2 regions of the Geobacillus sp. FSL W8-1251 genome follow, and region 2 is predicted to be linked to the other one. Evidence: a T-box and tRNA genes for the amino acid it is inferred to sense, from the RefSeq annotation. Region 2 holds a T-box; the other holds one or more tRNA genes.
What was found. The T-box of region 2 lies ahead of tyrS (tyrosine--tRNA ligase). A T-box ahead of a tRNA ligase gene usually reads a tRNA of that ligase, here a tRNA-Tyr.
Positions count from the first base shown of each region.

Region 1: it encodes a tRNA-Tyr, which carries the amino acid that the T-box ahead of tyrS (tyrosine--tRNA ligase) is inferred to sense. The anticodon was not compared.

Region 1 is NZ_JBBOUF010000001.1:74,178-89,292, forward strand. It holds rRNA gene NSS88_RS00360 (23S ribosomal RNA) at 514-3,441, shown strand; rRNA gene rrf (5S ribosomal RNA) at 3,555-3,671, shown strand; tRNA gene NSS88_RS00370 (tRNA-Val) at 3,681-3,755, shown strand; tRNA gene NSS88_RS00375 (tRNA-Ala) at 3,760-3,831, shown strand; tRNA gene NSS88_RS00380 (tRNA-Leu) at 3,838-3,920, shown strand; tRNA gene NSS88_RS00385 (tRNA-Ser) at 3,938-4,030, shown strand; tRNA gene NSS88_RS00390 (tRNA-Thr) at 4,325-4,397, shown strand; tRNA gene NSS88_RS00395 (tRNA-Tyr) at 4,408-4,489, shown strand; tRNA gene NSS88_RS00400 (tRNA-Ile) at 4,508-4,581, shown strand; gene NSS88_RS00405 (MBL fold metallo-hydrolase) at 4,811-5,659, opposite strand; gene NSS88_RS00410 (phasin family protein) at 6,013-6,312, shown strand; gene NSS88_RS00415 (ABC1 kinase family protein) at 6,364-8,040, shown strand; gene NSS88_RS00420 (CoA-binding protein) at 8,155-8,574, shown strand; gene parE (DNA topoisomerase IV subunit B) at 8,750-10,687, shown strand; gene parC (DNA topoisomerase IV subunit A) at 10,749-13,193, shown strand; gene NSS88_RS00435 (MerR family transcriptional regulator) at 13,394-14,113, opposite strand; gene treP (PTS system trehalose-specific EIIBC component) at 14,402-15,115, shown strand, end outside.
Region 2 is NZ_JBBOUF010000001.1:2,290,617-2,305,731, reverse strand. It holds gene NSS88_RS12170 (ISLre2-like element ISGsp3 family transposase) at 7-1,374, opposite strand; gene rpsD (30S ribosomal protein S4) at 1,783-2,385, shown strand; gene tyrS (tyrosine--tRNA ligase) at 2,432-3,691, opposite strand; T-box leader at 3,742-3,966, opposite strand; partial or broken gene NSS88_RS12155 (penicillin-binding transpeptidase domain-containing protein) at 4,067-4,557, shown strand; partial or broken gene NSS88_RS12150 (acetoin utilization protein AcuC) at 4,583-5,518, shown strand; gene ccpA (catabolite control protein A) at 5,715-6,707, opposite strand; gene NSS88_RS12140 (bifunctional 3-deoxy-7-phosphoheptulonate synthase/chorismate mutase) at 7,091-8,173, opposite strand; gene ytxJ (bacillithiol system redox-active protein YtxJ) at 8,402-8,734, opposite strand; gene NSS88_RS12130 (hypothetical protein) at 8,742-9,137, opposite strand; gene NSS88_RS12125 (DUF948 domain-containing protein) at 9,124-9,573, opposite strand; gene murC (UDP-N-acetylmuramate--L-alanine ligase) at 9,721-11,025, opposite strand; gene NSS88_RS12115 (DNA translocase FtsK) at 11,153-13,432, opposite strand; gene ytpR (YtpR family tRNA-binding protein) at 13,489-14,094, opposite strand; gene NSS88_RS12105 (DUF1444 domain-containing protein) at 14,116-14,913, opposite strand; gene NSS88_RS12100 (DUF84 family protein) at 14,960-15,115, opposite strand, start outside.

The DNA.
Region 1 (15,115 bases), 2.2 Mb from region 2:
TAACACCGCTTAAGATTTGGATAAAATTAACTCGGCTATAATAGTTGACTTGAGCATAATTTAGTAGTATTATACTAACCGTCGCTTCAATAGATACGGAGCGATCTAAAAGACTTAGAGAAAAATAGCATCTTGACAAACAAAAACATTTATTGTTACTATGAAAAATGTTTGTTATGAAAAGTCTTGTGATTTTTGTGATGGTATTCTCGGGAGTTTGAATGAAAGGCTTGACATCCATCACAAAAAAATGATATATTAATAAAGCATTTGAGAGTGAATTTGGAAAATCCAGATTCCTCTGTCAAGAAGTCAAAAAACGACTCAAAGACTAAAAGCAGTTGCTTGTTCCTTGAAAACTAGATAACCGGAAAAGCGGAGGCGAGTGTTTCGCCGCGATGGGCAAATGTTCTTCGCCCGCAAGGGTGCTTGCACCCGGAAGGCGAAGGTTATTTGACCCCGAGCGGCGGCGAGCCGACGCTAGACAATAAGGAAGAAGCCGAGAGCGCTGTAGGTTAAGCTAGAAAGGGCGCACGGTGGATGCCTTGGCACTAGGAGCCGATGAAGGACGGGGCAAACGCCGAAACGCTCCGGGGAGCTGTAAGCAAGCGTTGATCCGGAGATGTCCGAATGGGGGAACCCACTGTCCGTAATGGGGCAGTATCCATGCCTGAATCCATAGGGCATGGAGGGCACACCCGGGGAACTGAAACATCTTAGTACCCGGAGGAGAAGAAAGCAAACGCGATTCCCTGAGTAGCGGCGAGCGAAACGGGAACAGCCCAAACCAAGAGGCGTGCCTCTTGGGGTTGTAGGACCGCTCATTGTGGGAGTGAGAAAGGAACGGGGTAGACGAACCGGTCTGGAACGGCCGGCCAGAGAAGGTGACAGCCCTGTAGTCGAAACTTCGTTCCCTCCCGAGCGGATCCTGAGTACGGCGGGACACGGGAAATCCCGTCGGAAGCAGGGAGGACCATCTCCCAAGGCTAAATACTCCCTAGTGACCGATAGTGCACCAGTACCGTGAGGGAAAGGTGAAAAGCACCCCGGAAGGGGAGTGAAAGAGAACCTGAAACCGTGTGCCTACAAGTAGTCAGAGCGCGTTCATGCGTGATGGCGTGCCTTTTGTAGAATGAACCGGCGAGTGACGATGGCGTGCGAGGTTAAGCCGAAGAGGCGGAGCCGCAGCGAAAGCGAGTCTGAACAGGGCGAAAAGTACGTCGTCGTCGACCCGAAACCAGGTGATCTACCCATGTCCAGGGTGAAGGCCGGGTAACACCGGCTGGAGGCCCGAACCCACGCACGTTGAAAAGTGCGGGGATGAGGTGTGGGTAGGGGTGAAATGCCAATCGAACTTGGAGATAGCTGGTTCTCCCCGAAATAGCTTTAGGGCTAGCCTCGGGATGGAGAGTGTTGGAGGTAGAGCACTGATTGGGCTAGGGGCCCTCATCGGGTTACCGAACCCAGTCAAACTCCGAATGCCAACGACTTATGCCCGGGAGTCAGACTGCGAGTGATAAGATCCGTGGTCGAGAGGGAAACAGCCCAGATCGCCAGCTAAGGCCCCAAAGTGCACGTTCAGTGGAAAAGGATGTGGAGTTGCAAAGACAACCAGGATGTTGGCTTAGAAGCAGCCACCATTTAAAGAGTGCGTAATAGCTCACTGGTCGAGTGACTCTGCGCCGAAAATGTACCGGGGCTAAACGTGCCGCCGAAGCTGCGGGATGACCGTTGGTCATCGGTAGGGGAGCGTTCTAAGGGCGTTGAAGCCAGACCGGAAGGACTGGTGGAGCGCTTAGAAGTGAGAATGCCGGTATGAGTAGCGAAAACAGAGGTGAGAATCCTCTGCGCCGAAAGCCTAAGGGTTCCTGAGGAAGGTTCGTCCGCTCAGGGTTAGTCGGGACCTAAGCCGAGGCCGAAAGGCGTAGGTGATGGACAACAGGTTGAGATTCCTGTACCACCTCCTTCCCGTTTGAGCGATGGGGGGACGCAGGAGGATAGGGCGAGCAGGCGGCTGGAAGAGCCTGTCCAAGCCGCAAGGCTGATCCGTAGGCAAATCCGCGGATTGTAAGGCCAAGCGGTGATGGCGACGGAGTCATCCGGAAGTCCCCGATTTCACACTGCCAAGAAAAGCCTCTAGCGAGGGAAGAGGTGCCCGTACCGCAAACCGACACAGGTAGGCGAGGAGAGAATCCTAAGGCGCGCGGGAGAACTCTCGTTAAGGAACTCGGCAAAATGACCCCGTAACTTCGGGAGAAGGGGTGCTCGTTTGGGTGAAGAGCCCGAACGAGCCGCAGTGAAAAGGCCCAAGCGACTGTTTATCAAAAACACAGGTCTCTGCGAAGCCGAAAGGCGACGTATAGGGGCTGACACCTGCCCGGTGCTGGAAGGTTAAGGGGAGCGCTTAGCGGAAGCGAAGGTGCGAACCGAAGCCCCAGTAAACGGCGGCCGTAACTATAACGGTCCTAAGGTAGCGAAATTCCTTGTCGGGTAAGTTCCGACCCGCACGAAAGGTGTAACGACTTGGGCGCTGTCTCAACGAGAGACCCGGTGAAATTATACTACCTGTGAAGATGCAGGTTACCCGCGACAGGACGGAAAGACCCCGTGGAGCTTTACTGCAGCCTGATATGGAATTTTGGTATCGCTTGTACAGGATAGGTGGGAGCCTGGGAAGCCGGAGCGCCAGCTTCGGTGGAGGCGCCGGTGGGATACCACCCTGGCGGTATTGAAATTCTAACCCGCACCCCTGATCGGGGTGGGAGACAGTGTCAGGCGGGCAGTTTGACTGGGGCGGTCGCCTCCCAAAAGGTAACGGAGGCGCCCAAAGGTTCCCTCAGAATGGTTGGAAATCATTCGGAGAGTGCAAAGGCACAAGGGAGCTTGACTGCGAGACGGACAGGTCGAGCAGGGACGAAAGTCGGGCTTAGTGATCCGGTGGTTCCGCATGGAAGGGCCATCGCTCAACGGATAAAAGCTACCCCGGGGATAACAGGCTGATCTCCCCCAAGAGTCCACATCGACGGGGAGGTTTGGCACCTCGATGTCGGCTCATCGCATCCTGGGGCTGTAGTCGGTCCCAAGGGTTGGGCTGTTCGCCCATTAAAGCGGTACGCGAGCTGGGTTCAGAACGTCGTGAGACAGTTCGGTCCCTATCCGTCGCGGGCGCAGGAAATTTGAGAGGAGCTGTCCTTAGTACGAGAGGACCGGGATGGACGCACCGCTGGTGTACCAGTTGTCCCGCCAGGGGCACCGCTGGGTAGCTATGTGCGGACGGGATAAGCGCTGAAAGCATCTAAGCGTGAAGCCCCCCTCAAGATGAGATTTCCCACCGCGTCAGGCGGGTAAGATCCCTCGAAGATGACGAGGTCGATAGGTCCGAGGTGGAAGCGTGGCGACACGTGGAGCTGACGGATACTAATCGATCGAGGGCTTAACCTAGAAAAGCGGAGGCGCCCCGGCTTCTTCCCGAAACGGTTATCTAGTTTTGAAGGAATGAAAAAAAGTCCTTGACAATAAGCTCAATTCCCTTATAATAATACTTGTCGCCATTGCCTAGTGGTGATAGCGGAGGGGAAACACCCGTTCCCATCCCGAACACGGAAGTTAAGCCCTCCAGCGCCGATGGTAGTTGGGGCCAGCGCCCCTGCAAGAGTAGGTCGCTGCTAGGCAAAGAACGTGGAGTATTAGCTCAGCGGGAGAGCACCACGTTGACAGCGTGGGGGTCACTGGTTCGATCCCAGTATACTCCACCATCATGGGGCGTTAGTTCAGGGGGAGAACGCTTCGCTGGCAGCGAAGAGGTCAGGGGTTCAAATCCCCTACGCTCCATTGTATGCGGTCGTGGCGGAATGGCAGACGCGCTAGGTTGAGGGCCTAGTGGGGGCAACCCCGTGGAGGTTCAAGTCCTCTCGACCGCATCGCTCCAAACAGTTATGGAGGAGTACCCAAGTCTGGCTGAAGGGGTCGGTTTCGAAAACCGATAGGGGTGTCACAGCCCGCGGGGGTTCGAATCCCTCCTCCTCCGCCATAAATATTGACTTAGATCAATTGGTAGAGACGAGCATCTGCATCGTCGAATTTGCTTCGAGTTGTCCCGACGCATCCAGCGTCTTCGAATTGGCTGGGAGAGGAAGGGACACAACAGAAGCCAAGGAGTCACGGTCTACTTCTATCATGCCGACTTAGCTCAATTGGTAGAGACGAGCAGCTGCTTCGTCGAGTCGGCTTCGAGTTGCCTCGACGCATCCTGCTTCCTCGAAACAGCTTGTAGAGGAAGAGGCACAGATCACAACAATAAGCCACCTTCTTGCATTTATTTTATGCCGACTTAGCTCAATTGGTAGAGCAACTGAATCGTAATCAGTAGGTTGCGGGTTCGAGTCCTGCAGTCGGCATCACGATTACGGAGGGGTAGCGAAGTGGCTAAACGCGGCGGACTGTAAATCCGCTCCCTTTGGGTTCGGCGGTTCGAATCCGTCCCCCTCCATTTTTATTTCTTATAAGCGGGCCTATAGCTCAGCTGGTTAGAGCGCACGCCTGATAAGCGTGAGGTCGGTGGTTCAAGTCCACTTAGGCCCATCACTTATGATGGACGACAAGAATGATTCTTGTCGTCTTTTTTGCGTTGTCGCTAAAGGCATAATGTGCTCTACCATCTCCATGGAGAATCCTCTAACTTTCACATGTCAACGAAAGGGTGCCCCCGTTCAGACACCCTCCCTTGGTTTTTACTTGAAAGTGGTTTTAGCAGAGAAACTTCCGCTTCAAACAAAACTAGAAGCCGTTCACGGAACGATAGTCCGTTTGCCTAATGGACGTACTTCCCATAATCAGGGGTAGCGATACGGTCAAAATTACGGGCGAGTTTTGTCAACCCTTCACGCAACTCTTTGCCGGCGACAGGAGCACCGTGTCCGGTGATGGCGACTGACGGAAAGAGTGCGGCTAACTTGCGCACCGACTCGCGGGCGGCGCGCCAATCGATGGTATAATAGCGCGGTGGGCCGCTGATTTCGATTTGTTGGGTCAACACTTTATACAGTGAATCTTGGCGGACGGTGACGAACGCGTCGCCGGCGATTAAAGCGGCGTCGCGCGGCCGAAATAACGAAATGTGGCCTGGCGTGTGCCCCGGTGTGTGGATCCAGCGGAACTCCGGCAAGTGCGGAACGGTGCCGTTCTCTGGCAGCGGATGAACGCGATCGCCCAGTTGAATCGGTTCATTTGGGAAAAACGGTGATATTTTGGCGATGAAGCCGCCCTCGACGGAAGCGTCAGGTTCAGGATAGCTCGCCTTTCCAGTCAAATACGGCAGTTCAGCCGGATGGGCATACACCGGGACATTCCAATGCTTGACAAGCTCAACAATCGCTCCAACGTGGTCAAAATGGCCGTGGGTTAAAACAATGGCTTGCGGGCGACTGCCGCTGCCAAAGCGGTCTTCCACGACTGAAACAATGTCATCGGCTGATCCCGGCATGCCAGCGTCGACTAATACAAACGCGCGGTCGTCCGGGCGGCCGACAAGGCAAATGTTCACGATTTGGATCGTATGGTAGTACAAATCGGGCAGCACGCTGACTCCGAGGCCGCTCGCTGCTGACGTCGCAGGTATGAAACGATAGTCTTCTCCGTAGTGCAGTTGTTCCTCTGCCATGGGAACTCCCTCCTTGCACGAATGGATAGCCCATCGATAGGATTCCTTATCGAGAAGTGGGATATGCAACGCTAGGTTCGAACGGAAAACACCTTCCGCATTTTCCTCTTTGGCCGCTTGCTCGACATGCCCCGCCAAATAATGGTACTATAAAGGAAACCTGAATCCGTGATAAAAACGCGTTCAAACTGCTGAGAAAGCTTGATAAATCAACAAATATCACACTTTTTGCTTTTCACTCAATAAGTGAACATCCGAAACTGGGCTAAACCCTTGATATGATTACGTTTTCCGGTGCTTTTGATGAGCTGCTGTCACGGATTCAGGGGAAAGAAGGAAAGGAGGAAAACAGGATGAGCATTTTGAAAAAAGGATTGGCGTTCGGGCTTGGGCTTGCGATCGCCAGCAAAGAACAAGCGGAAAAATTGATCGATGAGTTGGTCAAAAAAGGAGAGTTGTCGCTTGATGAATCGAAGGAAGTGATCGATCAATGGAAGCAGCAAACCGAAGCGCGGAAAGCGGAAGTACAGCGGCTTGTACGCGAGCAAATCAAGCAGGTGATCGATAAACTCGACTTGGCGACGAAAGAAGACGTGCGGCAGCTCGAGGAGCGAATCCGCCGTCTTGAAGAAAAGGAACAAAGCGGGCAGTAAACCGATGCGGCCTGTCCGCTCGCTTTTTACCGCCTTAGGAGAGATGTCTCGATGATCGGAAAACGGGTGCGCCATATCGGAAGGTACCACGAAATCGCCGCCTCCTTGCTTCGGCACGGATTCGGGATGATCGTCGATGAGCTCGGCTTTTCGTCGTTTCTTGCGTTGCCGCCGCGATGGAGAGCGGAGCAAGGGAAAAAGGAAGGAAAAACGGTTGGGGAGCGGCTCCGCCTTGTGCTCGAGGAGCTCGGCCCGACGTTCGTGAAGCTCGGGCAAATTGCTAGCACACGGCCGGATTTGATTCCCGCTCCGATCATCAGTGAGCTCGAAAAGCTGCAAGACCAAGTTCCGCCGTTTCCGTTTGCCGATGTCCGCCGGATTGTCGAAGCGGAGTTTGGAAGTTCGCTGGAAACACTCTTTCGTTCATTTGAGGAAATGCCGCTCGCTGCCGCTTCGCTTGGACAAGTGCACCGGGCGGTTCTTCCTTCCGGACAGGCCGTGGCGGTGAAAGTGCAGCGCCCGCACATCGCTGCGCGGGTGGAGACGGATCTGGAAATTTTGCAAGATTTGGCCGTGCTGGCGGAACGCCGTCTCGATTGGGCGGCAACTTACCAATTGTCTGAGATTGTCGATGAACTGGCGCGTTCATTACGGCAGGAGCTGGATTATACAGTCGAGGCGCGCCATGCGGAACGGTTTGCACGGCAGTTTGCCGGCGATTCGTCGGTGTATGTCCCGAAGGTGTTTTGGGATTATACGACGAAAACAGTGCTCACGATGGAATATGTCGAAGGGATCAAACTCGGGGAGATCGAGCGGTTGAAAGCGAACGGCCACTCCTTAAAAACGATCGCCGAGCGTTTGGCTGAAGCAACCTTTCAACAAATGTTTGAGCATGGATTTTTTCATGGCGACCCTCATCCTGGCAATGTATTTGTTCTTGACGATGGAACGCTTTCCTTCATTGACTTTGGCTTGATGGGCCGCCTTCGACCTCATGTCAAACATCATCTTTCTTCACTCATCATCGCCTTAATGCGGCAAAACACGGATGGGGTGTTGGGTGCGATTTACGGTTTAGGAATTGTTCCTGACGGAGTCGATGAAGGAAAATTGCGCGATGATATTGACGAGTTGCGGGAGAAATACTACCGCGTCCCGCTCGGTGAGATCAGTCTTGGGGAAGCCGTCGAGGATTTGCTTTCGGTGGCATTTCGCCATGGCATTCGCATCCCAAGCGATTTGACGCTGTTAGGGAAAGCGCTGTTGACGGTCGAAGGGGTCGTGGAGACGCTTGACCCGCAGTTTCGCATCATGGATGTGGCCGAACCGTTTGGGAGAAAGCTGATGAAAGAGCGTCTTCGGCCTGACCGGGTGGCGGAAACGGCGTGGAAACGGATTTTCGACTACGGTGAATGGCTGCTTCGCTTGCCGGACAGCGTAAAGGAATGGACGAAAATGATGCGGCATGGCAAGCTTCGATTGGAAATCACGGCGCCTGATTTGGAAACGCTGCTAAAGAAGCTCGATCAGATTACGAACCGACTGTCCATTAGCATCGTTCTTCTTTCGTGGAGCATCGTCATGGCTGGCATGATGATCGCTTCATCGTTCGGACGGCAGTCGATGCTGCTATGGAAAATTCCTGCTGTTGAAATCGGATTAGGTGTGTCCGCTTTTCTTTTTGGTTGGCTGCTTTACTCGATTTTTCGTTCGGGAAAGTTTTAGCGTTTGTTGCACAATGTTAAAAAGGGCTAAACCATTTTCTGTCTCATAGAAGGATTTTTCTTTCTCGATCGCGAAACAAGTACTGCAAAACCAAAGAGGGAAGGAGGAAACCCGATGCCCATTGTCAACCCAAGCCGGGAAGAAATCGGCGACATTTTGCGCAAGGCGAAGCGGATTGCCGTTGTCGGCTTGTCCAACAATCCCGAGCGCGAGTCGTATATGGTGGCGAAGGCGATGAAAGACGCCGGATACGAAATCATTCCGGTTAATCCGATGATCGAGGAATGGGAAGGCATTCCAGCGGTCGACAAACTGACGGATATCGAAGGACATGTCGATATCGTCGATGTGTTTCGCCGTTCCGAACATTTACCGGAGCTCGCCCGCGAGTTTGTGCAAATCGATGCGGACGTATTTTGGGCGCAACTTGGCGTCATCAATGAAGAAGCATACGCGTTTTTAAAGGAAAAAGGCTATACGGTGATTATGGATCGCTGCATTAAAGTAGAACACGCGCTCACGAAACGCCCGTAACAGGCAAAGCGCGCCATTGACGAAACGGCCATCTTCTCTAAGATGGTCCTTTCGTTTTTCAGGCGCCGTTGTCCGATTTTGTCAAGCGGTGTCAAAAGACAATGGACAGCTGGTCATTTTATGATACAATAAAACAGAAACAGATGTTCTTGTTTTGGCAGAAAGGGGTGGGCTTGTGGCAAAGCAAGCGATACATGACTATAACGAAGATGCCATTCAAGTGTTAGAAGGGCTTGAGGCGGTGAGGAAGCGGCCGGGGATGTACATCGGCAGCACCGACAGCCGCGGGTTGCATCATCTTGTTTATGAAATCGTCGACAACTCGGTCGATGAAGCGTTGGCCGGATATGGAAATTACATTTTGGTGCAAATACATAAAGACAACAGCATCACCGTCCTTGATGAAGGGCGCGGCATGCCGGTCGGGATGCATAAGCTTGGCAAGCCGACGCCGGAAGTCATTTTGACGGTGCTCCATGCCGGGGGCAAGTTCGGCCAGGGCGGCTATAAAACGAGCGGCGGCCTGCACGGAGTCGGGGCGTCGGTTGTCAACGCCTTATCAGAATGGCTGGTCGTCACGATTCATCGCGACGGCTTCATGTACCGGCAGCGGTTTGAGCATGGAGGCAAACCGGTGACGACGCTAGAGAAAATCGGCACAACGAACAAAACCGGAACCATCATTCAATTTAAGCCGGACCCAACGATTTTCAGCACGACGGTCTTCGATTATGAAACATTGAGTGAACGGCTACGCGAATCGGCGTTTTTGCTGAAAGGGTTGAAAATCGAACTCGTTGACGAACGGACCGGCATGCGGGAGGTGTTCCATTACGAAAACGGGATTGAAGCGTTTGTGGCCTATTTGAATGAGGAGAAAGATGTGCTCCACCCGGTTGTGTATTTTGCTGGCGAGCAAAACGGCATTGAAGTCGAGTTTGCGTTCCAGTTTCATGACGGTTATTCGGAAAACGTGCTGTCGTTTGTCAACAACGTGCGCACAAAAGACGGCGGCACGCATGAGGCGGGTGCGAAAACGGCGATGACGCGCGTTTTTAACGAATACGCCCGCCGTGTCGGTTTGCTCAAGGAAAAAGATAAAAATTTGGAAGGAACCGATATTCGCGAAGGATTGTCCGCGGTCGTTTCGGTGCGCATCCCAGAGCACTTGCTTCAGTTTGAAGGGCAGACGAAAGGAAAGCTCGGAACGAGCGAAGCGCGTTCGGCCGTCGATGCGGTGGTGTCCGAGCAGCTCATGTACTTTCTGCAAGAAAACCCGGACGTAAGCGCGATGCTCATTAAGAAAGCGATCCGGGCCTATCAGGCGCGTGAAGCGGCCCGTAAAGCGCGCGAAGAGGCGAGAAGCGGCAAAAAGCGGAAAGGGAAAGAGGCGCTCTTAAGCGGCAAGCTGACGCCGGCGCAAGGGCGCAATCCGCAAAAAAACGAGCTGTATTTGGTCGAAGGCGATTCGGCGGGCGGTTCGGCGAAACAAGGGCGCGACCGCCGCTTCCAGGCGGTCCTTCCGCTGCGCGGGAAAGTCATCAACACGGAAAAGGCGAAGCTTGGCGATATTTTGAAAAACGAGGAAATCAATACGATCATCCACGCCATCGGCGGCGGCGTCGGCGCTGATTTTTCGCTCGATGATGTCAACTACGACAAAGTGATCATTATGACCGACGCCGACACGGACGGCGCCCATATTCAAGTGCTGCTTTTGACGTTTTTTTACCGCTACATGCGTCCGCTCATTGAAGCGGGAAAAGTGTACATCGCCTTGCCGCCGCTTTATAAAATCAGCAAAAAAAGCGGCAAAAAGGAAGTCATCGAATACGCATGGACGGATGAGCAATTGCGGGAAATCACGAAACGAATGGGCCGCGGCTATACGATTCAGCGCTACAAAGGGCTTGGCGAAATGAACGCCGATCAATTGTGGGAAACGACGATGAATCCGGAAACGCGCACGTTGATCCGCGTGCGCATTGAAGATGCGGCTCGCGCCGAGCGGCGGGTGACGACACTGATGGGCGATAAAGTCGAGCCGCGCCGCAAATGGATTGAAACGCATGTTGCCTTTGGGCTTGAGGAAGAGCCAGGGTGGATCGGCTGATGGCGGTGCGAAAAGACGCCGCCATGATTGCGCCGATGTCTTGTAGGAAAGGAGAGGTATGATGGCAGAGCGATTGTTGGAATTGCCGTTAGAAGACGTGCTTGGCGACCGCTTCGGCCGCTACAGCAAATACATCATCCAAGACCGGGCGCTGCCCGATGCGCGCGACGGGCTGAAGCCCGTGCAGCGCCGCATTTTGTATGCGATGTACATCGATGGCAACACGGCCGATAAACCGTTTCGTAAGGCGGCGAAAACGGTTGGGAACGTGATCGGCAATTTTCATCCGCATGGCGACTCGTCAGTGTACGAAGCGATGGTGCGGATGAGCCAAGAGTGGAAGCTGCGCAACGTGCTGATTGAAATGCATGGCAACAACGGCAGCCTCGACGGCGACCCGCCGGCGGCGATGCGCTACACGGAAGCGCGCTTGTCGGCGATCGCCGCTGAGTTATTGCGCGACATTGACAAGCAAACGGTCGCGTTTGTGCCGAACTTTGACGATACGACGGAGGAGCCGACCGTCTTGCCGGCGATGTTTCCGAACTTGTTGGTGAATGGCTCGACCGGGATTTCGGCCGGCTATGCGACCGACATTCCGCCGCATGCGCTCGGCGAGGTGATCGATGCTGTCCTGATGCGGATTGACCGGCCGGATTGCACGGTTGAGGAGCTGATGACCGTCCTTCCCGGCCCTGATTTTCCGACCGGCGGCATCATCCAGGGGAAAGACGGCATCCGCAAGGCGTATGAGACCGGCCGCGGGAAAATCATCATCCGCGCCAAAGCCGCCATCGAGCAGGCGAGAGGCGGGAAAAAGCAGATTGTCATCACGGAGTTGCCGTATGAAGTGAACAAGGCGAATTTGGTGAAAAAAATTGACGAGCTTCGTTTGGACAAAAAGCTCGACGGCATTGCTGACGTCCGCGATGAAACGGACCGGAACGGGCTGTCGATCGTCATCGAGCTGAAAAAAGACGCCGATGCCGAGGCGATCCTTAACTATTTATACAAAAACACCGATTTGCAAGTGCCATACAGCTTCAACATGGTGGCGATCCATGAACGCCGGCCGAAGCTGATGAGCTTGCCGGAGCTGTTGGATGCCTACATCGCCCACCGGAAGGACGTCGTCACGAACCGTTCGCATTTTGAGCTCAAAAAAGCGAACGAGCGGAAGCATATTGTCGACGGGTTGATCAAAGCGCTCTCGATTTTGGATGAGGTGATCGCGACGATTCGGGCGTCGAGTGACAAGCGCGATGCGAAAGATCGGCTGATGGCGGGCTACGGGTTCACCGAGGCGCAAGCGGAAGCGATCGTGACGCTTCAGCTTTACCGGCTGACAAACACCGATATCGCCGCGCTTCGGCAGGAAGCGGAAGAGCTCGACAAAACGATCGCCGAGCTGAGCGCGGTGTTGGCCGATGAGAACAAGCTGTTGTCGGTCATTAAAAAAGAATTGAAGGCCATGAAAAAGCAATATGCTGACGAGCGGCGAACGGCGATTGAAGAGGAGATCGAAGAGCTGAAAGTGAACGTTGAAGCGCTCATTCCGGCTGAAGATGTGATCGTGACCGTGACAAAGGAAGGATACGTGAAACGAACGAGCTACCGTTCGTACAGCGCATCGAACGGTCAGGACATCGGCATGAAGGAGACCGACCGTCTGCTCGCCCAGCTCGAGATGAATACGACCGATGTGCTCTTGCTGTTCACCCGCCGCGGCTATTATTTGTATTGCCCGGTTCATACGCTGCCGGACATCCGCTGGAAAGAGGTCGGCCAGCATATTTCAAGCTTGATTCCGCTGGAACGCGACGATGAGCTCATCGCCGCTGTCCCTGTTTCCTCGTTTGAGACGGACGAACAGCTCGTCTTCGTCACGAGGCAAGGGATGGTGAAACGGACCGAGCTTTCCCAATACCAAGTGCAGCGCTACACGCGCCCGCTTGTTGCGGTCCATGTGAAAGACGATGATGAGGTCGCCGCCGTCTATGCGACGGACGGCCGCGGCCTCCTTTGGCTGGCGACGCATGATGGCTATGCACTTTTGTTTGCCGAAGAAGAAATCAGCCTGGTCGGCGTGCGCGCTGCCGGGGTGAAAGGGATTCAACTAAAAGAAGGAGACTTTGTCGCCGCCGCCTGCCCGCTTCGCCCTGAAGACCGCGGTTTTCTCGTTGTCGCGACGCAGCGCGGGGCGGTGAAAAAAATGGCGCTAGGCGAGTTTGAGCCATCCTCGCGCGCCAAGCGGGGTGTGCGAATCGTGCGCGAAGTGAAATCAAACCCGCACTGCGTGGCCGGAGCGATTTTGGTCGGCGAGAGCGAGGGGACGGTCGGGCTGCGGACGGAAAAAGGGGCGACGGAGATGGTGGAGACTGCGTCGCTTCGCTTGTCGGACCGCTACGCCACCGGCTCGTTTGTCATCGATACGGATGAAGCGGGAGCAGTGGTGGACGTCTGGAAAGAACCGGCGAAGGGGATTGGCAAAGGAGAAGAAGGATGAGGGCGGACCGTTCGGATGTGCCTGCCGGTCGGCGCGCGTTGTTTGAGGGCGGAAAACCGCGGGCGAAAGCCCCGCGCTTTCAAACCAGCGTTTGTTTGCCGCCAAGCCCATGTTGGAGATTGATCAACAAAATAGGGAACGAAAAAGGGCGCTCCTTTTCATGGAGCCCCTTTTTCGATTGCGGCCTTTCCATTCGGGAATTACCAAAACTTCCACCATTTGTTCGTCCGGGAGCGGCCGGCGTTGGTGTTGGCTGCTGTTTGCCGAAAGGAAAGCACCAGTTCCCGGAAAGCTTTTTCCCGCTCGATAATGCGCTGTTCGAGCTGTTTTCGCTCCTGTTCTTGCCTCGCTTTTTCTTCGTGGCAAAAGGCGACGACCGTTTCCAAATGTTCGTGCAGCTGCTCGGTTTTTTGCTGCCACGCTTCTTGGTAGTCTTGAAGGGAGCGGCGCACGGTTTCCGCCGCAGCGCTCGTCTGCTCGCCGAGGTGGTCGAGTTGCCCTTTGACCTCCCTCATCGCCTGTTGGATGGTGTCGGCTGCCTCGCGCTTGACGGCGTCGACGAGCTCGTCTTTTACGCGGGCGACGAGCTGTTCTGCTATGTACGGGGCCCCATGGCGCAACAAACGGGGCACGTCAATAATTTCCCCTTCCATCACATCGGGTTCCACCGGAGCAGGTGGATCGGCGGGCCGCCCGTTCATCTGGGTGATGAGATCCGCGATTTCGCGCGGATGGCGGCCTTCCTCGAGCAACATACGGATTTGACGAAATCGATGGATCAGCTCGTCGGTATAAATGCGCGCCCCTTGGCTGGTGCGGGGAACGGTGATCCATTGAGTGAATTGCTTTTCCCACTGTTTCAAGTCGCGGGCGGTCGTCCCGATTTTTTTCGCTGCTTCGCGGAGTGTATAGGTTTTCATCGCATTTCCTCATCCTTTCTCGTCTTTTGGCATTGATTTGCGTTATGTTTTATTTTCCTACTCGGTCGTTGATTTTCCTGCCGCTTGACAAAACATAACAAAAGAAGTGAAAGTTAGAAAACAAATATACAATTCTTGTCGAAATTGCTCGTTTTTGATCCAAAAACCGTTGACGAACTTGTATATACAGGATAGAATAAAGTCAGGTTGTATATACAAGTTTTTTGTAACCGATTGCTGACAGCGATTCAACACAATCGGGGGTTGAAAGAAAGGGAGGAATTTCGTATGGGGGCTTATACAAAGGAAGCTGCGCAAATTGTTGAAGCCATCGGCGGCAAGGAGAACATCGTTGCCGCCACGCATTGTGTGACCCGGCTTCGGTTTGCGCTTAAGGACGAAGGAAAAGTCGATAAAGAGGCGCTCGAGCGCATCGATGTCGTCAAAGGTTCGTTTTCGGCCAATGGCCAGTTCCAAGTTGTCATCGGCCAAGGACTTGTCGACAAGGTGTACAACGACCTTGTCGAGCTGACGGGCATCGGCCGGGCGACAAAGCAGGACATTAAAGATGCGGCCGAAGCGAAGCTCAATCCGCTGCAGCGCGCCATTAAGACGCTGGCTGACATTTTCATCCCGATTTTGCCGGCGATCGTCACGGCCGGTTTGTTGATGGGGATTAACAACGTCCTTACCGGACCAGGCATTTTCTACGAAGGCAAGTCGTTTGTCGACGTGCACCAAGAATGGGCCGATTTGGCGAACATGATCAACTTGATCGCCAATACGGCATTCGTCTTTCTGCCGGGCTTGATCGGTTGGTCGGCAGTGACGAAATTTGGCGGCAGCCCGCTCTTGGGGATTGTCCTTGGCTTGATGCTCGTCCACCCGGATTTGCTGAACGCTTGGGGTTGGGGAGCGGCCAAACAGGAAGGAAAAATTCCGGTTTGGGATTTGTTTGGCCTTGAGGTGCAAAAAGTCGGCTATCAAGGACAAGTGCTGCCG
Region 2 (15,115 bases):
ATTTTTTTACATCCAACCACCATCCCGGAGCGCCGACAACGCTTGATGGATCGGCGTCCCGGATGACCGCTGCAGACACGGTAGATTCTGACGCACCACATCTGCCCACAACCGTCCTGCCTTCCGTTTGGCCTGTTCAACCCGCTTGGACTTCGTCGAGGCCGAGGCTGCCGTTCGGGTCTCTTCTTCCTCCACCAACTGCCCATTTCTCCGCCAAATCCCGTCGATTCGGGCTGCCATCGCCCTCAGAAACGCCCGAAGCCCTTGGTCTTTCCAGCTGCGGCGGGATTTCACCCGATGCGCAAACCGGCTCATCACGCTCTCGGCGTGGCCCATCGGACGCATGCCGGTCGTCTCCACCCCTTGCTCCGACAGCCACTCCCGATAGTCCCGGATGCATCCCGGCATCGACTCGATCCGGCGGATCATGGCAGCCATCTGCTTCTCTTTCGCTTCGTCCTCCAACGTGCCGACCGCGCTGTTCAGCTCCACGAGAAGCCCCTCTTCGTCTTGTTTCGCCAGCTTCTTCCGCACCTCCTGCCAACGCGGATGGCCGGACAGACACTGACGCAGCTCCCGCGCCACATGAAATCGATCCAGCTGAAAGCACGCCCGCTTCCCAAAATACTCCCGGCAGGCCGTGATCCACGACGCCGCGTCGCCGTTGATGATCAACAGGTCCCGGCACGGATCATAGGCATATTCGTTCATCAGCCACTCCTCAAACCGTTCCCACACGTCTCCCTCCCCTTCATGGAGGTAGTGGCGCCGGTTCACGAACTCGAGCTGCGAACCGTTTCGTTTCCATCCCTCGTGAACCGCCAGGATTTTCTCTTCTTTCGCCCGTTTCCCTTTCCCCTGGCGGGAAATAAACAGTCCATCCGCCTCCACAAACAGCACCCGGCCGTGCCGTTGGGAAACAGGGCGGTGCAGCGAGACAGGGGCCTCCAGCACCAGTTGGCGAATCGCCTCGTGGCTCATGACCGCATACCCCACGATCGACTCCAACGTACGGGCCGCTTTGCGGTAGGAAGAGCACTCTACGGCCAACTCGACCGCCGTTTCCTCGAGGCAAGGACTGATCGATCGGGCCCCATCAAAGCCTAATTCGGCATCCAGCAAGAAGGTATAGTTCCCCGTTTGCCGGTCATAGTAGTAGTTCCGTCGAAACGTCACTTCTCCAAACAGCGTTTGGATCGTAGTCGGCCGTTTGTCTTTCAGCTGATACCGGCGCTTGTCCCGCGCTTCCGCCAGTTGTTGATCAATCTCCTCCAAAAGGGCCGCCAACAAGACAGCGAACACCTTTTGAAGAGTTCTGACTAATTGTTCCTCCAGCTCTTTTAATAAAGGCCATTCTGTGGTAAGATGTTTCATGGACTCTTTCCCTCCTGTTTTCGGTTGATGTTGACAATCACCATCATAGCAGGGAGAGAGTCCTTTTTGCATGACATTTGCTTTTTTCTACCGCGCTTCGCTTGGTGGCCCCGACGAGCGTCGCGAACAAAAGTTCGCAACCCTCGTCGGGGATCATTTCGGAATGTCACCCACAAATATTTTACTCACACGTTGACTTTATCCTCTAAAAATCATATAATAGCCTTTGTGTAAAATATAGCAGCCTTTGTGCCCACTTTTATGGTTCATTTTGTTCCTCGACCCGCCGAGGTGCATCGTGTAACTCTTAGCTGCGAGAGCGAGGATGCATGAAAACAAAATGGCCATAATTGTTGGCGCACATCTGCTTTTATTTTACGGGAATAAAAGCGTAAGGAGGAGCAACGAATGGCTCGTTATACTGGCCCAATGTGGAAAATTTCCCGCCGCCTTGGCATCTCGTTGAGCGGCACGGGGAAAGAATTGCAAAAACGTCCGTATCCGCCTGGCCAACACGGTCCGGGGCAACGGCGGAAATTGTCGGAATATGGCTTGCAGCTGCAAGAAAAACAAAAGCTGCGCCATATGTACGGCGTGAACGAACGCCAATTCCGCAAAACGTTTGAAGAAGCAGGCAAAATGCCGGGCAAACACGGCGAAAACTTCATGATTTTGTTAGAATCGCGCCTAGACAACCTCGTCTATCGCTTAGGGTTGGCCCGCACGCGCCGTCAAGCCCGCCAGCTCGTGACGCACGGCCACATTTTGGTCGACGGCAGCCGCGTCAACATCCCGTCGTACCGCGTCAAACCGGGACAAACGATCGCCGTTCGCGAAAAATCGCGCAACTTGCAAGTGATTAAAGAAGCGCTCGAAGCGAACAACTACATTCCAGATTACTTGTCGTTTGATCCGGAAAAAATGGAAGGGACGTACACCCGCTTGCCGGAGCGTTCCGAACTGCCGGCGGAAATCAACGAAGCGCTCATCGTCGAGTTCTACTCGCGTTAAGGCGCAAAAAAGATCCGAAATGCATCAGCATTTCGGATCTTTTTTCTTAGGCGTAGCGAATCAAATAATACTTTTTCTTCCCGCGGCGGATGACCGTAAACCGCCCCTCAAGGCGGTGTTCAGCCGTTAATATGGCTCCGACGTCTTGAAGGCGCTCGCCGTTGACGTAAATGGCGCCGTTTTGGATGTCTTCGCGCGCTTGTCGCTTCGATGGCGAAATGCCGGCAGAAACGAGCAGCTCGACAAGCGGAACGTCGCCTCCTTCATGAACGAATGACGGTACATCTTTGAACCCTTGCTCAATTTCCGCCGCTGTCAAATTGGCAATGTCGCCGCTAAAGAGCGCTTCAGAAATGCGAATCGCTTGCCTGAGCGCCTCTTCGCCGTGCACGAGCTTTGTCACTTCCTCAGCAAGCGTCTTTTGGGCCGCCCGCTTCTCTGGGGCCTCACGAAGCTCTTGTTCAAGCGCTTCGATTTCCTCTTTCGACAGGAACGTAAAATACTTCAAGTAACGGATCACATCGCGGTCATCGGTGTTGATCCAAAACTGGTAAAACTCGTACGGCGACGTTTTCTCTTTGTCGAGCCAAATCGTGCCGCTTTCCGTTTTCCCGAATTTCGTGCCGTCCGCTTTCGTCACAAGCGGGATCGTCAAGCCAAACGCCCGCGCCTCGCCTTTCGTTTTGCGAATAAGCTCAAGCCCTGCCGTGATGTTGCCCCATTGGTCGCTCCCGCCGATTTGCAGGCGGCATCCTTCCGTCTCGTACAGGCGGAGAAAATCGTATGCCTGCAGCATCATATAGCTGAACTCGGTAAATGAAATGCCCGTCTCGATGCGCGATTGAACCGACTCTTTCGCCATCATGTAGTTGACGCTGAAATGCTTGCCGACGTCGCGCAAAAACGTAATGACATCCAGCGGCCCGATCCAGTCGTAGTTGTTTTTGATTTTCGCCGGATTGCCGTCCGCTTCAAAATCTAAAAAGCGGCCGAGCTGTTCTTTAATACGCGCGCTCCATGCCTCGACGGTTTCTTTGGCATTGAGCGTGCGCTCGCTTTTTTTCCCGCTCGGGTCGCCGATCAACCCCGTCGCTCCGCCGACTAGAGCGATCGGCCGGTGCCCCGCCTGCTGGAAGCGGCGCATCGTCAAAATGGTGGCCAAGTGGCCGATATGCAAACTGTCCGCCGTCGGGTCAAACCCGCAGTAGAGCGTCACCCGCTCCTCATTTAACAGTTTGCGCAACCCGTCTTCATCCGTCGTTTGGTTGACGAGCCCGCGCCATTGCAATTCCGCAAGCAAATCCATGTCCTTCACCTCTTTATAAATGTCATGCAAAAGAAAACACCCGCCCGTGATGAAGGGGCGAGTGTTCGTCGCGGTACCACCCTACTTAGAAAGCATGGTGCTTTCTCACTCATTTGGATAACGGCGCCGGCCGGCGGATGGCTACTAGGTGCCAAAAACGTTCGCCATCGCTGCTCAGGGAGGTAATTCACGCCTGCCTGTGGACTGGCTCGCACCGTCCGCCAGCTCTCTGCACCAGGGAGGCAGCCGCTACTTGTTCCCATCATCGCTTTCTCATATGAAATATATACATTATTATTACCATAGCGATGCGCTCGCTGTCAACCCTAACGCTTTTCGCACAAACGGCGAAAAATCAGCAAAATTCCACAATGTTATACGACGATCGACAAAAAGATTTATGAACAAATGCAGCGCATCGCCGCCCGCTACCCGTATTACGGAAGCGACAATGTGTATTACACCAAAGACAAGAAAACAGGAAAAATGACCTCCATCGCCAACCGGTCGAAGTCAGGGCGATGCTCATCGAAAACAAAACGGGAAAAATCATCAGCTTCGTCGGCGGCCTCGATTATGGGCGCGAGCAGTTGAACCACGCCACCCAGGCGCACCGGTCCAACGGGTCAACGATGAAACCGCTCTTAGTATACACGCCGGCGATGGAGATGGGCGTCATCCAGCCGGCGACGATCATTCCCGACTTGTCGCTTTCGATCGGTTCGTATACACCGAAAAACGCGGACGGAAAAACGCACGGGCTCGTCACGGTGCGCTATGTCTTGCAGCAATCGTTCAACATCCCGGCTGTTCGGACGTATATGAGAATTCGATCCCGCCATCCGATCGACTATTTGCATAAAATCGCGCCAGCCGTCGCCATTTTTATTTATATCGGAAGCGGCGGCGCAAAACTACGGCCTTGGCACCGAGGATACACCGATTTTCCCCAACATGCACGAATCGAGCGCTCTTTTGGTCGGCAGCACCCTCACCGCCGTCGACGCGGTTCTTTCCGGAGCGGCCGGGCATGCGCTCAACCTTGGAGGCGGTCTGCACCACGGCTTCCGCGGCAAAGCGTCCGGCTTTTGCGTCTACAACGACAGCGCGGTCGCCATTCAATACATCCGGGAGAAATACGGACTGCGCGTGTTGTACGTCGACACGGACGCCCACCATGGAGACGGAGTGCAATGGGCGTTTTACGACGATCCGAACGTTTGCACGTTTTCCATTCATGAAACGGGGCGCTATTTGTTCCCAGGGACCGGAAATGTCAACGAGCGCGGCTTAGGCGCAGGCTACGGCTATTCGTTCAACATTCCCGTTGATGCGTTCACGGAAGACGAATCATGGATCGCCGCCTATACGACCGCGCTTCGGGAAATCACCGACTTTTTCCGCCCGGATGTCATCGTGACGCAAAACGGCGTCGACGCCCACTATTACGATCCGCTCACCCATTTGTCGGTGACGATGAAAACGTACCGCGCCATTCCGAAGCTCGCGCACGAAATCGCACATGAATATTGCGGCGGACGCTGGATCGCCGTCGTCGTCGGCGGCTATGACATCTGGCGCGTCGTGCCGCGGGCATGGGCGCTCCTTTGGCTCGAGATGACAGGACAAGCCGATGTGTCCGGCCCGCTGCCAGATGAGCGGCGCGAACGTTAGCAACCGCTTTCACCCTTCGCGCTTCCGCTTGAGTGGGACGACCCGGATGACTTGTATCCCCCGATTCCGCGCAAAGCAGAGATCAGCGAAAAAAATGCCCAGACGGTGGAAAAAGCGTTGTATTTCATCCGCAGCCAGCGGCCGGCACGGTGACCGGCCGGCCGAACCGCCCTCCAAATTCAGAAACAATAGGCGAAGGGGGCTGCTTTTTATGGGCGCCATCGAGCCGGTTCGTGCCTGTTGGCGGCGCATGGGAAACGCAAACGAGAGCGCCTCGGCAGGCGCGTTCAGAGGAAACGCGAAAAAGGCTGATCCGAAAACGCGGAGCGTTTTCGGATCAGCCTCGCTCCTATTTCGTCGATTCCCGCACTTCAAGCCGGTGCGGCAAGACGACGATATGGTTGTCAACTTTCTCCTTGTTCATGTACTTCGTCAGTAACCGCATCGCTACCGCTCCGATGTCGTACATCGGCTGCACGACGGTCGTCAGCCGCGGCCGCACCATCGTCGCAAGCCTTGTGTTGTCAAAACCGACAACTTCCACCTCTTCCGGCACGCGCACGTGATAGTCTTGGGCGCTGTGGATGATGCCGAGCGCCATTTCGTCCGTGCCGGCAAACACCGCCGTCGGTCGTTCGGCAAGCTCCGCGATTTTCTCATACGCTTCCAAGCCGGAGTCGTATGAATTGTCGCCCTCAACGACCAGCTCTTCGTCATATGGCACCCCGCGCTCTTCCAACGCGCGCCGGTAGCCAGCCAACTTCCGCTGGTTGATCGGATCGTCGGTCGGACCGGTCACATACGCCACACGGCGGTTTCCTTTTTCCAGCAAATACGTCACCGCTTCAAACGCCGCCTGCTCATAATCGATGTTAACCGATGGAATCTCCTCCGGCCCGACCGTCGCCGCCAGCACGATCGGCACCGATGATTTTTGAAATTCGGCGACGTGCTCTTCGGTGATGGTCCCGCCCATAAACAACAGGCCGTCCACTTGCTTGGCGAGCAACGTGTTGAGCAAATGCAGCTCTTTTTCTTTGTTTTGGTCGGAGTTGCTTAAAATAATGTTGTATTTGTACATCGTTGCAATGTCTTCGATGCCGCGCGCCAGTTCGGCGAAGAAAATGTTCGAAATATCCGGGATGATCACCCCGACCGTCGTCGTTTTTTTGCTCGCCAACCCCCGCGCCACTGCATTCGGGCGGTAGCCGAGCCGCTCGATCGCTTCCAACACTTTTTTTCGTGTCGACGGCTTGACGTTCGGGTTGCCGTTCACGACACGCGAAACAGTCGCCATCGAGACGTTCGCCTCCCGCGCCACATCATAAATCGTTACGGTCATTCCTTTCACTCCTTTTCACTCAACCGGTCAAATTCCGAATGTATGTACAACTATCATACGATACATTATCGCCAACTCGCAACGAAATCGCAACCATTTTTGCCGGTTTGTTCACAAACCGTTCACCGATAGTTTTCCCGAAACCACGCCATTGCATGAAAAGGAAGCCCGCCGTTTCCCCGTGTTTTTGTGCTGGGCGCCAACGGCCATCAGCGCAAACAGGAATCCGCCAGACAGCGCGATTCGGTTGCCCTATCATGCCGCCAACCCAACCGGCCTCCATTTCCCGCCTCGACCACAGCCTGCTTCGCACTGCCCCAAAAACAAAAGACGCCCCAACACAATGGGACGTCTTCTTTCGCCGACACACCGCCCTTTGCCCTTTACGCTTGGACGAACTGGCGCTGGAAGGCGCGCACTTCTTCCATAAACTCGTTGAATTGGGCGATGTCCATTTGCTGGGCGGAATCGGACAAGGCGACGGCCGGGTCCGGATGCACTTCGGCCATGACGCCGTCGGCGCCGATCGCCAAGGCCGCTTTGGCGCACGGGATGAGCAGATCGCGCCGCCCCGTTGAGTGGGTGACATCGACGAACACCGGCAAGTGCGTTTCTTTCTTCAAAATCGGCACAGCCGAAATGTCGAGCGTGTTGCGCGTCGCCCGCTCGTACGTACGTATGCCGCGCTCGCACAAAATGATCTGCCCGTTTCCTTGCGACATGATGTACTCAGCGGCGTTGATGAATTCTTCGATCGTCGCCGCCAAGCCGCGCTTCAGCAAAATCGGCTTATTCACTTGGCCGGCTGCCTTAAGCAGCTCAAAGTTTTGCATGTTGCGGGCGCCGATTTGGATGACGTCAATATAGTCCAAGGCGATTTCAATGTCCGCCGGCGTGACGATTTCACTGATGACCGCCAAATCAAACTCATCGGCGATCCGTTTCAAAATTTTCAGTCCTTCCACGCCGAGCCCTTGGAAATCGTACGGCGACGTGCGCGGTTTGTACGCACCGCCGCGCAGCATCTTGATGCCTTGTTTTTTCACCGCTTCGGCGACCGTAGCCACTTGCTCGTAGCTTTCCACCGCACACGGGCCCATGACAAAATATTGTTTGCCGTCGCCGATCCGCTCTCCTTTCACCTCGACGATCGTGTTTTCTGGATGCTTTTTCCGCGAGACAAGCAGCGCTTTCCGATGGTCATCTTCTTGCAATTCGAGCGCCGCTTTGAAAATTTCCTTGAAAATGTGCTGCAGCGTCGACGTTTCGAACGGACCGTCGTTATGCTCGGAAATGAGGTCGAGCATTTTCCGCTCGCGCACCGGGTCGTAGCGGTGCGTTCCTTGCGCTTCTTTGATCTTGCCGATTTCTTGAACGAGCCGCCCCCGTTCGTTGATCAGCTTCAACAATTGCAGGTTAATCTCATCGACCCTTGCCCGCAGCTCCTCCAACCGTTCGTTGCTCATGCTTCTCTCATCCTTTCGCCCATTTTCATGCATCGTTTCCGCCCCATAGCGGCCGCCGGCCGGCTGCGTTCGGGGCGCTTCCCCGTTTTGAAGATCGAAGTTTTGTAATTAGTCTTTATTATAATCGATGACTTATCGGTTGTCACGAAAAAAATGCTTTTTTGATTAAACGCTTTTAAGTGGTAAAGTTTAAAAGGAGAACAAACCGCCTGTCGCGCGGACAGGCGGCTAGGCGGTGGCTATGTTCGTTCTCAGCGCATCGTACGTAATAGCCCAATGGGACGCGTGCCAGACGACTTTGCCGTTTTCAAACAAAAGCGCCTGCGGCGATTCGTGCTTAACGCCGGTCGTCTCGGCGATGTAGTTCGAGAGCAGCCGCGCTTCTTGAACGTACAGGCAATATACCGCGAGCTCCGGGTGATCGGCGGCGAACTTTTCACATTCGCCGAACGCCGCTCGGCTGATCGGGCATGTTAGGCTATGTTTGACGAACAAAAAGCGGTTCGTTTCCTTCTTGACGCGTTCAAACTGTTCGACGGTTTCCAGTTTCTCCATTCCCACGTTCTGCTCACTCCATTCCGCTTCGGTGTCCCATCGTTTGCTCGGCGTCATCGAGCGCCGCTTCCGCTTCCTCAAACAGCTTTTGCAGCGTCTCGCGGTCGGCCGGCTCAGCGGATGGCGGAATCGGGATCGTCGCTTTTTCAGCACCGGTCTTTGCCTCTTCGCCTTCGGACGGGGCCTCAGCTGTTTTCAGCGGGATGAACTCGGCGATTTCCTTCGTTTTCTCTTTCGCTGTTTCCAACCATTCCGCCGCCGTCGTTTTCACCGGCTCCCACGTTTCGCTGCTGCTCCATTCCGCGAGCCATTGCCGTCCTTTCTCACTTGTTAAAAACATGGCCGCCGCCGCGCCGGCGATGCCGCCGACAAGCGTCCCAAGCAAAAATCCGCCGTTATTTTTCGCCATTTTGCATTCCCTCCTGTTCACGCAATCGTTCCCTTTCCCTCCATTTTTCCCTTAGATCGAGCAAAACATTTGCCCATCGCAACGTTTTGCGCCATTTTTTCCGCCCGCCGCCCGCTCGAGCCGACAGCGCCGCGGCTGTCTGCTGAAGGGCGCGGTTGAACGAGCGGACGGCGTCGCCGACTTCACTGACGGCTTCGACGGCGCTATTCAGCTTTTCCACCTTCTTTTGCACATCGCCGGCGATGTCGTTCGCCGTATGCAAAAGCTCGGTGACTTCGCGGGCCACCGCTTGCACTTGCTCCTCCGTATGGCCCACCGCCGCCGTCAGCCGGCGCAGCGTTTCCTGCAGGACGACGAGCGTCCTCGCGATGTACACGACAAGCAGCAAAAACGCCGCCGCCGCCACCGCAGCGCTCGCGTACAAAAGCCACTCCACTTCGTTTCCCTCCTTGCCGTCCGGACCGCCTCATCCCGTTTGTACCCGTTTGCCTCCGCCTTTAAACGTTCACCGCCGTCTCATTCGATTCCTGCCGCCCAACGAAAAACGGGCTGTTTTGGTCACAGCCCGCTTCCCGGCCGGCCGCTACGCGGACAGAACGGCCTGTTCGTACGCCCGTTGAAATTTTTGAATATCGCCGGCTCCCATAAACACCAACACTGCATCCGGATGCTGCTTCAACACTGCGACGTTGTCTTCTTCAAGCAGCTGCGAGCGCGGAATTTGCGCCTGCAAATCGCGGATGGACAGCTTGCCCTCGCGTTCGCGCGCCGAGCCGAAAATATCGCATAAATAGACGTGGTCGGCCTGCTTTAAACTTTCGGCAAACTCGCGCAAAAACGTCTGCGTTCGCGTATACGTGTGCGGCTGGAAAATGGCGACGACCTCGCGTCCCGGATATTTTTGCCTTGCCGCCTCCAATGTGGCGGTAACTTCGCGCGGATGATGCGCATAATCGTCAATCAACACCTGGCGCCCGACCGTTTTTTCGCTGAAGCGGCGTTTCACCCCTTGGAACGTCTGCAGCCGGGCGGCGATCGTGCCGGCGTCAATGCCTTCATAGTGGCAAAGGGCGATGACCGCGAGCGCATTCAGCACGTTATGGGTGCCAAAGCGCGGGATGGAAAAAGAGGCAAAAAACGTGTTGCGCACGAACACGTCAAACGCCGTCCCTTCGGGCGTCTTGACAATATTGCGCGCCTGAAAATCGTTTTCGTCGCTAAGCCCGTAAAACAAAATCGGCACTTTCGCCTGGAGATTCGGCAAATACGGATCATCCCCGCAGGCGACAATCGCCTTGTTCACTTGTTCCGCCATTTGTTGGAAGGCGGAAAAGACGTCGTCAATATTGGCAAAATAGTCGGGGTGGTCGAAGTCAATGTTCGTCATGATTGCATAATCGGGAAAATAGGACAAAAAATGCCGGCGGTACTCGCACGCCTCAAACACAAAGTATTTGCTCCCCGGCTCCCCTCTTCCCGTTCCGTCCCCAATTAAATATGACGTAGGGTGCGCCCCTTGCATCACGTGAGCGAGCAAGCCCGTCGTCGTCGTCTTTCCATGTGAGCCGGTCACCGCGATGCTTGTGAATTTCCCCGCCAGCTCGCCCAAAAAGCGGTGGTATCGAATGACAGGGACGCCGAGTTGACGGGCCGCTTCGATTTCCTCATGCGTATCGGAAAAGGCGTTGCCGGCAATGACCGTATAACCTGGGCGGATATTGTCTTTGGAAAAAGGCAAAACCGGGATGCCCCGTTCCTCGAGCGCCTTTTGCGTAAAAAACCACTTTTCTACATCCGACCCTTGCACTGTATAACCGAGATCATGAAGCACTTGTGCAAGCGCGCTCATTCCCGTGCCTTTGATGCCAACAAAATGGTAAACTGTCATCGCTAAGCCCTCCAGCCATCTTCTCTCTGTAGAACAGTATATGATATTCGTCTAGTTTTGCCATTTGCTTCATGCCGCCGCGCCGGCGGTTTCATTTCCCCATTATAGCACGGCCGGCGGCAAAACACTACCGCCCGGAAGCAACGCCGTTGGCAGAGCGCCCTCCGTGCTCCCCGCGCCAGCGCGCCCACTCTTCCTCGCTCATCAGCACATCGCGCGGTTTGCTGCCGCGCGCTTCCGAGATGAGCCCATGATGCTCCATCATCTCGATGAGCCGGGCGGCGCGGTTGTAGCCGATGCGGAAATGACGCTGCAAACTTGACGTTGACGCCCCTCCCTGGGCGATGACAAACCGGCATGCTTCGTCAAACAGCTCGTCGTCTTCCTCGCCGAACGCCGCCGCTTGCCGGAACTCGTCCGGACTGAACATGTACGAAGGGGCTTGCTGCGCTTTCACGTGGGCGGTGACCCGCTCAATTTCTTCATCAGAAATGAAGCAGCCTTGCAACCGCACCGGCTTGGCTGACCCGTTTTCCAAAAAAAGCATATCGCCGCGCCCAAGCAGCCGCTCGGCGCCGTTCACATCCAAAATCGTGCGCGAGTCGACTTGGGAAGAAACAGAAAAGGCGATGCGCGTCGGAATGTTCGCCTTGATCAAGCCGGTGATGACGTCAACCGACGGCCGTTGCGTGGCGATCAACAAGTGAATGCCGCACGCCCGCGCCTTTTGCGCCAAGCGGCAAATCGATTCCTCGACATCGGCCGGGGCGGCCATCATCAAATCAGCCAGTTCGTCGATGACGATGACGATGTACGGCAACGGCGCCTCACTTCCCCCGCTTGCACGCAGACGGTCATTGTATTTTTCAAGATCGCGCACGCCGGCATGGACAAACAGCTCGTACCGCCGCTCCATTTCGCCGACCGCCCACTTGAGCGCCCCGGCGGCTGCTTTTGCTTCGGTGATGACCGGGCTGAGCAAATGCGGCAAGCCGTTGTACGGGGCAAGCTCCACCATTTTTGGATCAATCAGCAGCCACTTCACCTCATGCGGGGCGGCTTTGTACAACATGCTGACAAGCATAGCGTTCATGCAGACGCTTTTGCCTGACCCGGTCGCCCCGGCAATGAGACCATGGGGCATGTTGCGGATATCGGTCACGACCGGCGCGCCGCTGATGTCAAGCCCAAGGGCGACAGTGAGCGGAGAGCGGCGCTCGCGGAAGGCGCGGTCGTCTAAAATCTCCCGCAGCCGCACCGGACGGCTCGATGGGTTCGGCACTTCAATGCCGATCGTCCGCTTTCCGGGAATCGGCGCTTCAATCCGAATGTCTTTCGCTGCCAAACTCAGTTTAATGTCGTCCGTCAAGCTCGTAATTTTGCTTACTTTCACGCCCAAATCGGGCTGCACTTCAAACTGCGTCACCGTCGGCCCTTGCGTTGCCCCAACGACCTTCGCTCCGATATGGAAGCTCGCAAACGTCCGGTCGAGGCGGGCGCATTGTTCGCGAATCCACTGTTCGTCAGCAGACGCCGCCTCCCCGGGCGGCTCAAGCAACGCAGACGGCGGCAGCGAATAGCCGTCCCGGCGCGAGCGTTCCTCGAGCTTGCGCCGGTCTTCCTTTAGCATCATCACATTGTACGGGATGCGCGCCCGTCCGAGACGGGGAGAAGACAGCCGCGCTTCTTCTTCCCGTCCGGCGCCTTTCTCCGCCCCATGGCCGCGTTGCCCCTCATCCGGTCGCGGCGCTCCTTCTTCTAGCACCTTGGTGATCTTCTCCGCCGCCGTTTCATTCTCAATCGCCTCTTCAAGCCGCGGACCGACGCCAAAGACGGACCGCTCCTCTTCCTCTTGCCCGGCGCCCCTTTCCTGCTGATCGTGCTGCCGCTCATCCGATCGCGGCGCCCCTTCTTCCGCGGCCTTGGCCATAGTCTCTGCTGCCGTTTCGCTCCCGGCCGCAACGGCGGCTTGTTCATCCGGTGGGGCGGTCGCTTTGCTGTTCTCTTCCTGTTCGGGCGGCGCCAAAGAGGCGGAGCGGCTTTGCTCCGGCTTAAAGTCGGAAACCGGCGTTCGTTTTGCCCCCCGCTGTTCGCCGCCCTGTCTTTGATACCCAAATACCGGCGACGGCACATCGGACGGGCGGAACGGGCGTTTTTCCGCCGTTTCCCGCGCCAGGCTGTCTGACGGGCGGCCAGAGGCCGGCCGCGTTCTTCCCCCGTCTACCAACCGCTGCGGCTGTTTCTGTTCCTCCCGCGGCTGATCGTCGGGAATGAGCGGAAACCGAAAGCGGCCTTGCGGGTATTGGTACACCACTTTCGCCTCTGCACGCTCCGGTTGAGGAATGGGCGGCTGTTCCTTCTCTTCTTCCTCCGCGAACATGCGAAGCCATCGTTTCCAAAATTTCATCGGCCGTTTCACTCTTTCTATTTCATTCATTGTCGGCAAAAACGCCGCCGGGACGGTCAAAACACGAACGGCTGGCCGACTTCGTACTCGTCGGAGAGCACAAGAATCCCTTTTTCTTGCGGGGCGTTCGGCAGCCCGAGTTCGCGCGCCGAACAAATCATGCCGGATGACCGGACGCCGCGCAGCTCGCTTTCCTGAATGACAAGGCCGCTCGGCATGACGGCGCCGATTTTGGCGACGACGACTTTCTGCCCGGCGGCGACGTTCGGCGCCCCACAGACGATTTGCAGCACTTCACCGCCGACATCGACTTGGCAGACGCTCAGTTTGTCGGCGTTCGGATGCTTCGTTTTTTCTTTCACATATCCGACGACAAACTTCGGCGACAAATCAGCCTCGATCGGTTCGTCAAAACCGTTTTTCGCCAAAATGTCATTGATGACGCCAACGAGTTCTTCATCGACATCGAGCGGGCCGTTGCCGGAAAACGGATGGTATGAAGAAGCGGAAAAAATGTTGTAACCGACCGTCTCTCCGCTCCGCTCCGAAAAAATGCGAACGACGTCGCCTCGTTTCACAAACGCCCGCTCTTCGGCAGGAATCGGCTTCAGCGACACAAGCAATACATCGCCGATTCCTTCGCGATTGTAAAATACATTCATCGGTTGATTCCTCCTTGCACCTTACGTTCTCCGTTTTTTTCCTAAAATAAAAATAGGTTCTAACTCTCCGTTTTCGTACAAAAAGGATAAGGCGGTAATCGGCACGCGGCCGCCGGCAAAAAAACTCATCGTCATTTGCGCTAGAACGTCGTAGCCGACCTCGTTGCGCAAATCGGCGATAATGAGCACATCTTGATGCGGGACGGCCAACGCCATCGTCCCTTCGATGCGCGCTTCCATTTCCGCCAAAAATGCCTCGTTCAACAACCGGCTCGCATCATAGCCGTCGTTCGTGTTGACAAAATAAAACACGTTGTCCGCCACGCGGTCTTCTTTCACCGGCGTCGGCAACGACCGGACGTTGAAACGGGCGATTTCCTTCACCCGCTCGGCGCTCCACCGCTCCGCTTTCAGCATTTGTTCATCGATCAAGCGGTACGTTTTGCCTAAATCAAGCGCATAATAAATGCGCGTTTCCGCCGTATGGCCATCGTGCACAAGCGGCACGCCTTCTTTCGTCTCCGTCGGAAACGATGTCGAGCGAATGACCGGGTAAATGTTCCGCTCGTTGCCGGAAAGCGCCGCCGCTTCTTCCATCGTTTTCAGCGTTTGTTCCACGTAATAGACGATTTCGCGCACCGCTTCGTCTTTTTGATCGTGCCACTTGGCGATCACACCGGGAAGCGAAATCGTCACGCCTTTTTTCGTGCGTTCATCCTCGATGCGCATCGCATCCTGCTTGGCGTCAAAGCGAAACGTCCAGTGCGGATGGCCGCCTAGACGCTTCTTAATCGTCTCGTACATTTGCCGGCTGTCCATTCGTTTGCCTCCTTAGCATAATAGCGTCGTCAGCCGCTCCCTTTTATCATACCGTGAACGGTCCGTTTTGGCAAAAAAACTCATAGTGGCCGGCCAGCAGCTCGACGATGTGGGAAAACATCGCCGCACGCTTGATGCGCCCGTTCGTCAGCACGCCAACCGCCCCTTCATTTGCGCGAATGTTCCGCCGCCCCGTATATTC